2 regions of the Ruoffia sp. FAM 26254 genome follow, and region 1 is predicted to be linked to the other one. Evidence: a T-box and tRNA genes for the amino acid it is inferred to sense, from the RefSeq annotation. Region 1 holds a T-box; the other holds one or more tRNA genes.
What was found. The T-box of region 1 lies ahead of leuS (leucine--tRNA ligase). A T-box ahead of a tRNA ligase gene usually reads a tRNA of that ligase, here a tRNA-Leu.

Region 1 (8,116 bases):
TAATGATGTCAATAACTGGCGTTATAACTTCTATTCAGGTGCACGTTACAGCAATACGAATTCGTATCAAGATGCAACGGCTCATTTAACTGGTCGTTACGCAACTGATACTCGTTACGGGGACAAATTAAACCGTATCATTGCTGAAAATAATTTAACACAATATGATTTCGCAAGTTCAGATAAACCAGTAAGCGTCGTTCCTTCTACACCAGAATCTAATACAGGTTCTAACGAAGCAGGTTCAATTGCAGGAACTTATACAGTTAAAGCAGGAGATGGTTTCTGGGGGATTGCACGTCGTTTTGGAACGACAGTTGAAGCCCTTAAAGCTGCGAACGGTACAACTAGTAATTTAATTCATCCAGGTCAAGTCATTAAATTACCTGGTAACTCAACAATTGTTGAAAAACCAAGTACACCACCAACAAACTCAGATAACACTTCGGAAAACACTGAAGCAATTACAAGTGTGGGTGGTTCATATACAATTAAACGTGGCGATGGCTTATACGCGATTGCTCGTAAACATGGTATGACGTTGAACCAACTTAAATCATTAAATGGATTATCAAGTAACTTAATCCATCCAGGACAAGTATTAAAAGTAAGTGGAGCAACTCAAGGAAACACTGAGTCTTCAACTAATACGTCACCGAATACAGATTCAACAAATACTAAACCAACTGAACCTACAAACAATGGTGGTTCAACTAATACATCTGGTTCATACTTAGTTAAGGCTAGCGACGGTCTATACCGTATCGCAGTAAACCATGGTATGTCATTAAATCAATTGAAAGCATTAAACGGCTTATCAAGCAATTTAATTCATCCAGGACAAGTACTAAAAGTTTCAGGTGCTACAACAAGTACACCAGCTTCTACAGTAGAAGCTAACGAAGTATCACAACCAACTGTTGTTGAAGAGGACAATACGTCAACAACAATTGTTGAACCTGAAGCGGCGCCAGTTGTTGAAGAAACAGTCGTAGAAGATACAGTTGAAGCTCCAACGAATTCATCATATACAGTAGCTGTTGGCGATACTTTATATAGTATTGCACGTCGTAATGGCTTAAATGTTAATGAATTAATTGAAAAGAATAACGGTTCAACAACAATCTTTATTGGACAAACAATTGGATTGAACTAATACAGTTAGTTTGATATAATTCAAAAAGAATTTATATAAAACTTTACTTAGAAATAGTAAATAAAGTCATTGTTTAGAGAGCTTATGGTTGGTGAAAATAAGTCAATCGCTTTGTTGAACTCGTCTAATTAGGTGCTTACTTGAAAGTAATGATAGAGTAAGCCGTGTTGACCGCGTTAAGGTACTTAAGATGACATTATTGTCATAAACATAGGTGGTACCGCGGTCACTCGCCCTATATTATTTAGTGAATATGCTAGATAATATAGGGTGTTTTTTATTTTTTGAGAGAATTTTATTTTAATATAGATTAAAACAGTGCAATTTTCACTTTTTATTGTAAATATTGTATAATGAAAAAGAATTTATAGATTATTGGAGGAAGAAAATGAGTTATCAACATCGTATCATTGAAAAGAAATGGCAAGAATATTGGGACAAGAATGAAACATTTAAAACAAAGGATCGTGGTGTCGATCATCCTAAATATTATGCGTTAGATATGTTCCCATATCCATCAGGACAAGGCTTACACGTAGGGCATCCAGAAGGGTATACAGCAACTGATGTGATTGCTCGTATGAAGCGTGCTCAAGGTTTTGATGTTCTACATCCAATGGGATGGGATGCTTTTGGTCTGCCAGCAGAGCAATATGCCTTAGATACAGGGAATAACCCGGCTGATTTTACAGAACACAATATTCAAACATTTAAACGTCAAATCAAATCACTTGGTTTTAGTTACGATTGGGACCGCGAGATTAATACAACGGATCCAAATTATTATAAATGGACACAATGGATTTTCACCAAATTATTTGAAAAAGGTTTAGCTTATCAAGATGATGTGATGGTTAACTGGTGTCCGGCATTAGGAACTGTATTAGCGAATGAAGAAGTAATTGATGGTGTTTCTGAGCGTGGGGGACATCCTGTTTACAGACGCCCAATGAAACAATGGGTTTTAAAAATTACTGAATATGCTGAAAGATTAATAGAAGATTTAGATGAAGTTAACTGGCCAGACAGTGTGAAAGAAATGCAAAAACATTGGGTTGGTAAATCTGAAGGTGCTATGATTAAATTCAAAGTTGCAGATTCAGATAAAGTCATCGAATCATATACTACGCGACCTGATACGTTATTCGGGACTTCTTATGTTGTATTAGCACCGGAGTTAGATATTGTAAATGACTTAATGACTCCAGACCAAGAAGAAGCAGTCCGTGCATATATTAGTGAAGTTGAAACTAAGAGTGAATTAGAACGAACATCATTAAATAAAGACAAGACAGGTGTATTTACAGGGTCATATGTGATTAACCCAGCAACAAAACAAGAAATTCCAATTTGGATTGCTGATTACGTGATTGCTTCCTATGGTACGGGTGCGGTTATGGGTTCAGCAGCTCATGATGAACGTGATTTTGCATTCGCCACTAAATATGACCTACCTATTGTACCAGTGATTGAAGGGCCAGAAAAAGAAGTGCCATATTATGGCGATGGACCACACATCAACTCTGAATTCTTAGATGGATTAAACATAGAAGATGCAATTCAAAAGATGAATACTTGGTTAGAAGAGAATGATTTCGGTGAACGCCAAATCAATTATCGCTTACGTGATTGGGTGTTCTCTCGTCAACGTTATTGGGGAGAACCGATTCCAGTGATTCATTGGGAAGATGGGACAACAACAGCTGTTCCTGAAAATCAGCTACCAGTTACTTTACCAGTAACAGACAAAATTCAACCAAGCGGAACTGGAGAATCACCATTAGCAAACATTGAAGAGTGGGTTAACGTTACAGATCCAGAAACAGGAATGAAAGGCCGTCGTGAAACAAATACAATGCCACAATGGGCAGGTAGTTCATGGTACTTCCTACGCTTTATGGATCCTCACAATGAAGACGCATTGGTTTCTCAAGAAGCTTTAGAAAAATGGGAGAATGTTGATTTATATATTGGTGGAGCTGAGCACGCTGTACTTCATTTATTATACGCTCGCTTCTGGCATAAATTCCTTTATGATATCGGTGTCGTTCCAACGAAAGAACCATTCCAAAAATTATTTAACCAAGGTATGATTCTAGGTGAAAACAATGAAAAAATGTCTAAATCAAAAGGGAATGTTGTTAACCCAGATGATGTAGTGAATGAATATGGAGCAGATACATTACGTGTTTACGAAATGTTCATGGGTCCATTAGACGCTTCAATTGCTTGGAGCGAGAATGGATTAGAAGGTAGCCGTCGTTTCTTAGATCGTGTATGGCGTCTATTAATTAACGAAGATACTTTAGCATTGGCAGATAGTGTCAAAGAGTCAGATAGTAAAGAGTTAGAAAAAGTTTATCACCAAACAGTTAAAAAAGTGACTGAAGATTATGAACAATTACATTTTAATACAGCAATCTCACAAATGATGATTTTCTTAAATGAAGCTAAAGATGCGGATGTTTTACCAATTCAATTTGCTGAAGGTTTTGTAAAATTACTTGCACCATTAGCACCACACTTAGCAGAAGAGATTTGGGAAAAACTAGGTCATACTGAAAGTATTTCAGAAGAAGCATGGCCAACGTTTGTTGAAGAATTAACTGTGGATGACCAAGTAGAAATTGTTATTCAAGTGATGGGTAAATTAGTTACAAGATTAGATATTGATGTTAACCTAGATAAAGAAGTAGTTGAGGAATTGGCTTTAAGTCAAGAGTCTGTACAAGAAGCCATTAAAGGGAAAACAATCCGTAAAGTAATTGTTGTACCGAATCGTTTGGTGAACATAGTAGCAAACTAGTTTAAAGGAGGAAGTGCTATGAGTAAACAGCACAATGATCGAGATAACTCGAATGATTTATCTAATCAACAACCTTACAATAGAGACGAATTTCAGACCATAGAGTTTACCGAAGAAGAAAAGAATATCCTACGTCGGCCGAATCGACAGCCAATCGATGGAGATTATTTTGCTCAAACTGAAATGACTAAGGAAGAATTAGAGAATCTAGATCGACCCGAAAGAGATGAAGATTTAGATGAAGCAAGGACATCTGAAGCTGAACCATCATCTAGCACACCGACTGTGAATGAATTTCGTTATAAGCCCTTGCGTGAACGAAATAGAGAAAAAGAAATGTTGGAAAAGGAAAAGGAACAACAAGAAAAGCAAAAACCAAAAGAGAGAAAAAAATTATTTGGTGATGTATTTAAACCAACATATGAAGAACGCTACGATCTAACAGAGTTGGAAGATATTACAGATTATAATCAATTCCAAGAAAGTGAAAAAAGATTGTCAGAAGAGAAAGAAAGGAAAGATTCTGTATTTAAAAATCTTTTCTCTCGTAAGGCAGAAGACCATTCCGAAGTTGAAGGTATGGATTACTCGGATTCAATTGAAACTGACAATTTTGAAGTTAAAGAATCAGAAAAGAGCGAGACAGGACTTTTCAGTTCTGTGAAAAACTTATTCTCTTCTTCTGATGAAACCGATGAATCTGAAGTTAAACAAGAAGAAGCAGAACAAGATGCGAAAGATAATCTTGAATTCGAAGAATCAGTGAATCAAACCGATTGGTTAAATCAAGATAATTATACGGAAGAATTAGTTACAGAAGAGGAGCTGACACCAGATTACAGCGACTTAGATGAGGAAGAATCAATTGAAGCTGATTTAGTTTATGAAGAAGATCAAGAAGTTTATCCGGCAGAAAGTGGTATCGAAGCTAGCTATCAATCAGGAGATAATGCATCTGACGAAGACGAAGAGAATTTCGATGAAGCTGATGCGATGGATATCACTGATTTGGATGAGGACGAATCTCAATCAGAAACATCTTTAGAATTTGAAGACGAAATCACTGCATCAGACTTTGATGAAGAAGAGGAAGTAAACAGTGAATCTGACTCTGAACCAGATATCGATGAACAATTCAAAGATAAGGACCTCACTGACGAAGAATTAGATCAATTAAGTGAGAAAATTAGCCAAGATACAGATATCATTGAAAACCCCATTCTAACGGATCAAGTATTAAATGAGTATTACTCTCAAAACGATACGGTCATTGAGGAACGACTCGAAGAGGAATCGGATGAAGAAGACGAGAAGTCAGGGATTACAAGTGGTGCTTCTTGGCTAACCATTGGTAATGTTCTCTCTCGTGTCATTGGAGCGCTTTATGTCATTCCATGGGCAACATGGTTAGGAGCTGAATATACGCAAGCCAACGTACTATATAGTGCGGGTTACAAGCCATATTCATTAATGCTGGCAATAGCGACGGCTGGTTTCCCAAGTTCAATTGCAAAACAAATGGCTTATTATCACTCTTTAAAAGAGTACAAAACAGCTGATAAGCTCTTCAAAAACAGTATAATTATTATGTTGTTAACAGGGGTGCTATCAGGCGGATTGTTATTTTTAATCGCGCCAATATTAGCCGAAAATACATCAACAACCAATGTTGAAGGAGCGACGATGGTTATTCGTTCATTATCACCGGCACTATTAATTCTTCCGGCAATGAGCTTACTCCGTGGTTATTTCCAAGGATTTAATGACATGAAACCAACCGCTATTTCTCAGATTATTGAACAATTTGCTCGTGTTGGATACTTATTAGCAGCTACTTACGCCATTATGATGATTTATAGTGGTGAAGTAACTCAAGCTGTTGTTCACTCAACATTTGCGGCCTTTATTGGAGCTCTAGGAGCACTATTATATTTAATATTTGAATATATTAGACGCTTACCAGTAGCTAAACGCTTAATTGCTAAATCGGCAAACAATGTGAACTTAGACTTTAAAGAAAGTATCAAAATTATGGTTGTCGATAGTATTCCATTTATCTTATTAGGATCAGGAATTATTATCGCTCAGTTAATTGATACATATACTTTCGGACAAATATTAGAATCAACGTCAGCCTTACTATTCACTGAGATTGAAGAACTCTATGGGGTTCTAAGTTTAGATGTGGATAAACTTGTGATGATTATTATTTCATTAGCAGTTGCGTTAGCTTCTTCATTAGTACCCGTTATTTCGAAGAAATTTGCACAAAGAAATATTGCAGGTACGAGCGAATTAGTTGAACATATTACGGTATTATTCAGTATCGTCATGATTCCAGCAGCATTAGGAATGGCATCAATTGCTAATAATATTTACTATTTATTCTATCCAAATGGATCAGAAGCAGGGCCAGGACTTTTAATTACAGCCTCAATTTCTAGTATCGTACTAGGGGCTTATACGGTGTTCTCGACAATCTTACAATCGATGAATTATCGTCGCTTAGCGGTACGTTTCCTATTAATTGGACTTGTAGTTAAAGCAATTTTACAATTCCCATTTGTTGCTTTATTTGAAGCACATGGTGCGTTAGTTTCAACGGCTATTGGTTTCTTAGTTTCAACTGTATTGATGTGGATCAAGTTGAGTCGTGAATTAGACTTTAATTACCCTAGATTGAATAGCAGTATCATCAAGATACTCATTGCTTCGGCATTAATGACAGTTTCAGCAGCTATGTGGAATCAATCATTAAACCTTCTATTCGGTCCTGTTGGACGCGGATTTACTTTCCTTAAAATCGTCATTGTCATCATTATGGCAGTACTTGTTTATGGAAGTGTTCTCGGTATTATGAACATGTTATCAGTCTTAATTGGTAATCGATTTAAAGATATTCAAGATAAAATGAGGTTAATGTAATGAGATTAGATAAATTATTAAGTCATGCAGGATATGGCTCACGAAAAGATGTAAAAAAAATTATTGTGAGTGGTTCAATAACTGTAAATGATAAAGTAATCAAAAAAGTGGGACACAATGTGGATCCAGAAATTGATACAATTCAATACATGAACGAGCCTGTTTTATATCAAGAATACTACTATGTCATGTTAAATAAACCAGATGGGATTATTAGCGCGACAGAAGATAGAGAATATGAAACGGTGATTGACTGGGTTGAATTAGACTTTGGCCATGCTCAACTCTTTCCAGTTGGAAGATTGGATATAGATACAACTGGTTTCCTTCTTTTGACGAATAACGGACAATTAGCACATCAATTACTTTCACCCAAGAAAAAAGTGAAGAAGCGTTATGAAGCTTTAATTGAAGGTGTGGTGACAGAAGAAGATATTCAAAAGTTTGACAAAGGACTTGATTTGGGTGATTTTATTACTCAGTCAGCGAATTTAGAAATACTTGAAGTACACCCTGAAATTTCCCAAACATTAATTCATGTGGAGATTACTGAAGGTAAATTCCATCAAGTAAAGCGTATGTTTGAAGCGGTGGGCAAGGAAGTTATCCAATTGCACCGTATTTCTATGGGCCCTTTAAAGCTTGACCCCGAGTTAGCTCTTGGTGACTACCGAGAATTAACAGAAGCGGAGATGGATCTATTAGTTCCATACGGCTTAGAGTAGTTTATCAAGGTTAATGAATAAGGAATTGCATGTTAAAAAAACAATTCTTATATTCATTAGCCTTTTTATTATGGAATGAAAAAATGTTCATTGTGAATAAGTTATTTAACTTTTTGCAACAAGAGATTAGTGATAGAATAGTAATAATGAAATTAGTGAAGGAGCATTATTCATAATGAAAAATATAAATTGGTTACAAGAAGTAGAATCACGTCAAGACGTCTTACTTAAAGATTTATTTCGAATTCTGGAAGTAGAATCAATCAGAGAAGATGACTTAGCGACAGAAGAAACACCTGTGGGACCAGGTCCGAAACGTGCTTTAGAAGAGTTTCTTGCGATGGCCAAAGAAGACGGTTTTGAAACTGAACAATTTGGACCTTGGGCTGGTCACGTGAAAGTGGGCGAAGGAGACGAGCTCTTAGGTGTTTTAGGACACGTGGATGTTGTCCCTGTAGGGACTGGTTGGGATACGGATCCATTTAAACCAGAGATTATTAATAA
Region 2 (8,116 bases), on a different contig from region 1:
AACCTGATGTTGTTTTAAATATCGGTCAAGCGGGCGGACGTATGGGCTTAACACCAGAACGTGTCGCAATCAATCAAGATGATGCCCGTATTCCTGATAATGAAGGAAACCAACCGATTGATTTAGCTATTCAAGAAGACGGCCAACCAGCTTACTTCTCAAAATTACCAATTAAAGCAATGGTAGAAGCGATGAAAAATGTAGGCATTCCTGCCTCAGTATCAAACACAGCTGGAACTTTTGTATGTAATCACATAATGTACCAAACACTTTACTTAGTTGATAAAGAGTTCCCAGAAGTAAAAGCAGGATTTATGCATATTCCATTCATGACTGAACAAGTATTAGATAAACCAAATCAACCCGCAATGTCATTAACTGATATGGCTCGTGGAATTGAAGCAGCGATCAAAGCAATTGTTGAATACAATGATAAAGACGATATTCAAGTGATCGGTGGAGCGACGCATTAATTTTTAACTCGGTAAGGCAATCTGATATACTTAGATTAACAAACTTACGAAAAGAGGAATGGACATGTCAATATTTGATCGATTAACAGGAAAAGCAGGTAAAGTCGATAACGCGAGTGCTATGAATGTGATTCAAGATATTTTAACGTCAACAGAAGAAGTTGTTTCAACATACAAATTGATTCGTGACTTTATTGTGTTCACTAACAAACGTCTTATCTTAATTGACATCCAAGGAGTCGGAAGCAAGCGTGACATCCAAAGTGTTCCGTATAAATCAATTAGTCGTTTCTCAATCGAAACGGCAGGGACAACTGATTTAGATGCTGAAATTGATATCTTCATCTCGAGCGCTACGGAACCGATTATTCGCTTAGAATTAGGTCGTAATCGTGACAATTTAAATGAAATAGCCCGTACCTTAGCTGAAGAAATATTAGGTTAGACAAACAAAAGGACTCATTTACCTGGTTAAACGGGTAAATGAGTCCTTTTAATATAATTTAATCACTTTAATCACCGTGACCGCTTTACTTCTACAGCCATTTATTCCGTTTAAACAGCCAGTAACCAATTAACACTAAAATTAGAGTAGTAATACCAATGATAATCATTGAAGATGCAGCCTCTTCACCTGGCACAGGAACGTTCATTCCCCAAGCGCTGGTTATAATGGTTGGAATTGTTAAAATAATGGACCATACAGTTAATACGCGCATAACTTGGTTCATATTATTATTGACCACATTCGATAAGATATCGCTCACTTTTTCATTGAGTTGCTTCAATTCATGCACCATGCCACTCGCTTGATGCAATTCAACATTAACATCACGCAGATGCTGCAAGTCATTATCCTCAATATCTAACTGGTTAAACTGTTCTTTTAGATGTTCTAGTACATCCCGATCATTATTAATGGCTGAATTAAAGAAGACGAGCGCTTTATTTAATTTCATTTGCGTGTAAAAGATTTCATTTTTTGTAGACTCTGTGACATCTGATTCTAAATCCCGAATTTCTCGGTCGATTTCCTCTAAAAGAATAATGAATAATCGGGCGATAAACCATAGTATATTCAATACTAGGCCCAACTCATCTAAGCCGTTAAAAGAATTCAATCTCATTTCTGTAATGTGATTGAGAGTTTTTAAGGAATCGATACTAGTGACAATGACTAAACCAGGTTTAAATACAATGGCGATAGGGGCAGTACGATACACGTCACGGAAGTCTTGTGTTCGCTCTTTAAAGGGGTAGTTAAAGAGTACCAAGGTGTATAAATCTCCATCATCGCCTTTATACGACTCCCACCGGGCAACTTCGTAAGAATCTAGACCACTCGTTATAAAATCCTCAGGAATATCAAATTGATCAAGCATCTGTTGAATTTCCTGTTCATTCGCTTGCCATAAATGATAGAAATCATACGATTTATCTTCTTGATTCTTCCCATAAGCCATTGTGTAATGTTCTAGCATGTCGCTCCTCCTTAAGTTAAATTATTCCACCAAATGACCAACAACATTCCGACGTGGTTCTGAACCCCAAAATGTCCAGAAATCTAATCCAACCACTTCCCCATTTTCTTGAGTCGAAACGGGAGCGCTTTTATTTATACTAATAAATGAAAAAGCCATTACAAAGGTGATTAATAAATTAATAATTTTTTTCATTGTAAATCCTCTTTAAAATTTATGAAACGGTGACAAACATAATTTACGATATAAATCGGTGCGCTGAACATTAATAACAAACCTAGACCAGGCTGGAAAAATGCGGTCACTATTATAATCAAATGCGCTAGTATTATCAGTAATGACATAACAGGATTTTTAATCGTTAGTAAAAATCCAATTATTATAGATTTCTTCAATGTAACTGAATGATTTGCAAAAATATAAAGTGAAAAATACAGTAAATTATGAGACTAAGAAAAATTAAAGCATATTTAAATGCGATAACGAGCGGACTCTGAGTTGTAACTGAACTAAGAATGAGTAAATCTAATCCAATGATTAAAATAAAAGGGAGAGATATCAAACCAAATTTAAGGCTTTTTCTCCACAGTTGTTTAAATGCGCTTTTAAATCGAAAAAATAACGATGAATTCGTTAATTCATCATTGGAAAAATAGCCATCGATCACATGAACTAAAGCGAAAAGGCTAGGGAATAGAGTTATCAAAGGTAAACTGAATAAAATAAATAGTAAATTTACGTAAACTAGAAAAGGTAAAAAATGTAAAAAATTAATAAGGTTATTTTTAATTAGACCTACCCCTTTCGAAGATTAGATTTCCAAAAATGTATACCTATTAAAAGATAAGCATCACTATTGGAACATAGCGTAAAGCGAATACAATTAGAATAAGAATCACTCAAACGAATACTTTAATGTATTAGAATTACTTTAATATTATTAAATCACCCTTATGATAATTAGTCAAACTATACAATGTTAATTATATCAATATAATAATATGAATGATTATTAATTGATAACAAAAAAACTGAATAACTTATCGTTACTCAGTTTAAGGTACCTATACTTTATTTAATGTTATAACCATGTTCTTTTGCTAGATCAATGTATTCTTGTAAGTCGCGTTTAAATACCCAATTTGTGAATGATTCAGAAAGTACTTCACTTGCTGTACGGTATACTAATGAAGGGATGTTACGAATACAGTAGACAAAGATATCGTCCACTTTAAGTAATGGTTCATCATAAGTTGTCTCAGAACTGAATTCAACGGCTTCACCAGGTTGAGCGGCTAAATCAACAACAAGCGTTCCTTTTTTCATGTTTTTAACATGGTCATAAGTTAACATATGATTTGTTGGATCAGTTACCGCAATTGCGTTAATAATCACATCGTATTCACTATAAGTTTTATAAAATTCATCTAAATTACTATGGTAGAACATACGAATATTATCAATAGCACCAAGTTTAGATGCAGCATTCATTGCACCTTGAGATACATTTCCCGAACCAAGAATCGCGATATTCGTTGTCGAATTGAACAGTTTACCGTAACTTAACATTGAATGAATGGTACCTACATAACCTGCGGTAACGCTGTTTTTGTAAGTAAAGTTACTTCGGATAAATGGAATAGGTTCAATCTTATCTTCAAAAGCAATGGTTGGTTGTGTGTTATCAATGTTTAAGATGATTAAATGTTTATCAGTTGCGACCCCTTCCATGAATGCTTTACCTTTGGCTTGTGGGTGGATCCAGCCAATGATAATTTGGTTATCTTGTAATAAATCATATTCCTCTTCCGGTATACCTTTCATCGAGTAAAGAGCATCTGCTTGCTCATAGACCTCTTTACGTGAAAGTATTGTACAGCCTTTATCTTCATATTCTTTATCAGTAATTTCTAAACTTTCACCAAAGCCAGCTTCGATTAATATATCATTTTCTAAGCCTTCGATGTGTTCTGGTAGTAGAGTAAGTCTCTTTTCTCCAGCATTACTGGGTTTTAAAATCCCTAATTTCATATAATACCTCCTATGTCCTTGTTACATTCTATTATAACCTTTACTAGTAAATATTTCAGTGAATTAAATAATTATAATAAAATTATGAAGATAGTATTGACATATAATATAATTAGATGGTATACTTCTGTTTGTCGTTGTCACGACCAACCACTTTTTTTATTGCCGGGGTGGCGGAACTGGCAGACGCACAGGACTTAAAATCCTGCGGTGGGTGACTACCGTGCCGGTTCGATTCCGGCCCTCGGCATAATAAGATATCGGTTTTTAATAATCTTTACTCTAGTAAAGAGTGAGGATTATTTTTTTGGTTCGTTAAAAAAACGGAACTTACAATAAAGCAAGCTCCGTTTGTATGTTATGTTAGTTACCATCCACTACATATTCCTCAGTCACTTCTCCGTTTACTAAATGTAACATAGGAGCGGAGTTTACGGCATTATGAAGGTCATCGTATTGGAATGATCCAGTCACGCCTTCGAATTGAATATTTTCCATAGCGTCACGGATCGCTGTTGGATCATCTGACCCTGCTTCTTCGATTGCTTGGAAGATTAAGTGAGCGCCATCGTAACTTAAAGCGTCGAATGTATCGGGTGCATGACCGAAGCGTTCTTCGAATTTCGCAACGTATTCTTGGGCACCAGGATTGTCACTACCTGTATGGAAGTGCGATGTAAAGTAAAGATCAGTAGCGTTTTGAGCGCCAGCAATTTCAGTTAAAGTATCACTTGCGAAGCCATGTCCACTTAGAATTGGTTGCATTAGACCCATTTCACGTGCTTGGCGAACGATGATTTAGATTATCTGTGTGACAAAATTCGAAACCGATACGGATTCAAAGCCTTGGTGCATGCTAATTCGTTATTGCCAGGGGCGACTGCAATCAGCCGCAGCAGCCTTGTCGGAGGACATGCAGGTGGTATGTCTGGACTTGAAGGTGCTGAAAGTCATGGTAAAGCGTACTAAGAAAACATTTACGGACTATAATCAATACAGAGACCGGCCATTCGGATTGAAGTGGGCAACGGCTTACGCCATGGATGGTGTGACACGTTTCCTTACAAGTGCTTTAACACGAAATAGGAATGCTATCTAAAATAAGATAGCAATAACTGATTATTTGACAGTTGGAATGAAAGCCGTCATGTTGGCTGAAACAGCTGGTCTGATACTCCTGCATGCGATTAAACAATGCAGAGTTTAATCGTTTGATAGCCAGGTGAAGTCGAGGAATTGTGTTTTACAGTTGAAAGTTTGTACGGAGATGTTGAAAATTATCCTAGCTATTTCTAAAAAATTGGGATTGGGGCAACGCCCCAAAAATAAAAAGAATCGTCTGAGACGAGGTACAAACTAAAATGTAAATTTTAGGTGTGACCGAGTGGAAGATGATTACTTTTTACTGCATGTGTGTACACACATGCGAAGTTCACCACAATACTTTATAATAGAATTACTATTCTTAGATTTGCGGAGGTTTTGATATGGATAAAAAAGCAAACAGACAACGGAACATTCAAAAAAAGTTTTTTGTTTCTGAATTAGAAAATAAAATTATTGAGAAAAATATGAGGGAAGCAAACCTACAAAATTTTTCTACTTACGCACGAAAATCTTGCTTAGATCCCGACTTCCGGGAAGGGCGACCAAAAAAATTCAATCAGCAACAAATCAATCTGGCCATGAATCTATTGGAAAGGCATTCCTATAAAGAGGTAGAGAAAATGACTGGCATCAGTAAAAGCACCTTGACGCGCAATAAGAGAAAACTGCAACTAAGTACTGATCTATAGAGTCTATTCTAATAAAGAGATTTATAATCTGTAAGCTTTGAAATAAACCTAATAAAAAAACTAAACTTCAAAGAACTTATTTTAATAGAGGAGACTGTTGCAATGGAAAATATAACTCAATTACTTCAACCTTACATTTCGCTAGCAGAACTTATTCAGATTTTGGTTTCATGTATTAGTTTAGCCATAGCTCTAAGTTCACTATATCAATCTAAAAAATCTATTCAGCTGACTGAAAAGTCAATATTAAGTGCCAACAGACCTTACGTTATGTTTTATATAGAAACTTTAGATACTGTTTATTTTGAAAAGTATATTGTCATTAAGAATTTTGGGAAAAGTGCTGCAAAAATTTTAGATTTAACCTTTATTTCCAAATTAGATGAAAATAATGACCTTAATCGGTTAGGGTCACTAGTTGGTGGAATAATTGCTCCAAATCAAAAATTCACTACAAGCATGGATACTACTTTTAATGAAACGATTACAGGTAAAATAAAATACCAAGATCTTGACGGGGCTATCTACGAGGAAGAATTTAAAATCAAAACAGATATGTCATCAAATCTGTTATGGCAAAAAATAAAAGACCAAGGAGATAGTGCTGAAGCGACAGCAATAAAACAAGCTTCTCAAAATATTGTTAAAGCATTCAAATAACGTTGCTTGATAAAATAAATTCCAAAAAAACGAGAAGAAGATTCCAGAAATACTGAAGAATTAAAAAGAAAAATTATCTAAGTCAAAAAGGAGTGATTTACATGGAATGGTACGAGAATCGAGTTTTATCTGCAATAAATGGGACTAATCCAATGCTGATAAAAGAATTAAAAGGTGGCTATGCTGTTTTTGGAGATGTTCAATTTTTGCCTGGCTACTGTGTGCTATTACCCAAAAAGGAAGTTAACTCTTTGAATGTCTTAACATTAGAGGAACGTGAACAGTTTCTTTCCGACATGAGTATTCTAGGTGATGCTATTATTCATAGTTGTACACCTATTAGAGTTAATTATGACATTTTAGGAAATACTGATAATTTTCTGCATGCCCATGTTTTTCCACGTTATGAATGGGAAAGTGAAGAACGGAAAAAAATGCCTGTATGGCTATACGATAGTTCCAACTGGCACAATAAAGAAACCTCTTATAACCCTATAAAGCATGATGAAATACGTAATAGCATTCTGGAATATTTGAACAAGAATTATGAATAAGAGTTACTTAGTCGTGGCATTAAACATAAGAGACCATCTTCTGTATAGTGTTTAACCTTCACTCACGGATTATGTAAGCCCGCATTCAAAAAGTGCATATAAAAATGATCTGTCGTTTTTTTCAGTGTATCATATCTTTATCGTACTTGATTAATTGGACATAGAATTTATTACGGGTTTATGGACACGTATTTCAGATCATTTAGAGAAAAATCATACCAAAATAGCAGTGTCCAGAAATGAACCATTTTCTGGACTGGTATTGGTGAAGGGCTTTCTGTAAAAAGTGATGACGACTCTCAAGGCAGTAAAGGTATCGGAAAAGCTGCACTATTTGTAAATTCTATTTTTCGAACTATTTTTTATAATTCAAAATCAATTGATTTTGGAGAAAATTCAGTAGGTATTATGCACTTTCTATCTTTTCCTTTTGAAGAAAATGACGAAAGTGATATTACTGAACCTGAAGGGAAATTTGTTGAATCAAAATGTAATCGCATACCTAATCAAACAGTATTTGGTGGTTATGAACGTGTTGATTATGGAACAGATTTATTCATTATGGGATTTGATGAAGATGACGGAAATTGGAAAAATCATCTGATTCTATCGATTGTATATAACTTTTTTATTTCCATTTATCAAGAAAAGTTAACTATTCCAGCTTCACTGAAGAAGGCGGGGACATATAAGACATCGAAATCAAGGGTAGCAATTGAAGTGAGTAAGCCCATAAAGTCTTGCTCGCCATCATTATAGAACACTTCATCAACAACTGTTCCGCCTAAATTTTCAAATTCTGCTTTGAAAGGCTCAGCTAAACCAACCGAATAGTCTTTTGATTGGTCAGTAATAACCACTGCATTGGTTGCGCCTAATTCGTCCATCGCAAACCTTGCAGCTGCGTTTCCTTGGAATGTATAAGTAAAGGCTAAACGGAAGATATTACTGATAACTTCACCGTTCTCATCTAAAGCTAAATTGTCTGCTGTTCCTACGGGATACATAGTTGGTAACTGACTTTCAACCGCAGTTGGACGGGATGCGTAAACTAGGTCAGACGTTGCAGGACCAAAAACTACAGATACACCTTCACTAGCTAAACGAGTCGCAATCGAAGT

Region 2: it encodes a tRNA-Leu, which carries the amino acid that the T-box ahead of leuS (leucine--tRNA ligase) is inferred to sense. The anticodon was not compared.

The regions. Positions count from the first base shown of each region.
Region 1 covers NZ_JBGQQY010000033.1:12,879-20,994, reverse strand. Annotated here, with positions in the region: gene ACEN3Z_RS08335 (LysM peptidoglycan-binding domain-containing protein) at 1-1,156, shown strand, start outside; T-box leader at 1,192-1,397, shown strand; gene leuS (leucine--tRNA ligase) at 1,545-3,962, shown strand; gene ACEN3Z_RS08325 (oligosaccharide flippase family protein) at 3,981-6,887, shown strand; gene ACEN3Z_RS08320 (pseudouridine synthase) at 6,887-7,612, shown strand; gene pepV (dipeptidase PepV) at 7,788-8,116, shown strand, end outside.
Region 2 covers NZ_JBGQQY010000001.1:2,669-10,784, forward strand. Annotated here, with positions in the region: gene pcp (pyroglutamyl-peptidase I) at 1-473, shown strand, start outside; gene ACEN3Z_RS00025 (PH domain-containing protein) at 538-918, shown strand; gene ACEN3Z_RS00030 (magnesium transporter CorA family protein) at 1,010-1,954, opposite strand; gene ACEN3Z_RS00035 (hypothetical protein) at 1,976-2,149, opposite strand; gene ACEN3Z_RS00040 (DUF624 domain-containing protein) at 2,346-2,744, opposite strand; gene ACEN3Z_RS00045 (N(5)-(carboxyethyl)ornithine synthase) at 3,026-3,985, opposite strand; tRNA gene ACEN3Z_RS00050 (tRNA-Leu) at 4,150-4,235, shown strand; gene ACEN3Z_RS00055 (ABC transporter substrate-binding protein) at 4,349-4,750, opposite strand; gene ACEN3Z_RS00060 (hypothetical protein) at 4,938-5,084, shown strand; gene ACEN3Z_RS00065 (plasmid mobilization protein) at 5,473-5,781, shown strand; gene ACEN3Z_RS00070 (hypothetical protein) at 5,884-6,441, shown strand; gene ACEN3Z_RS00075 (HIT family protein) at 6,543-6,995, shown strand; gene ACEN3Z_RS00080 (ABC transporter substrate-binding protein) at 7,637-8,116, opposite strand, start outside.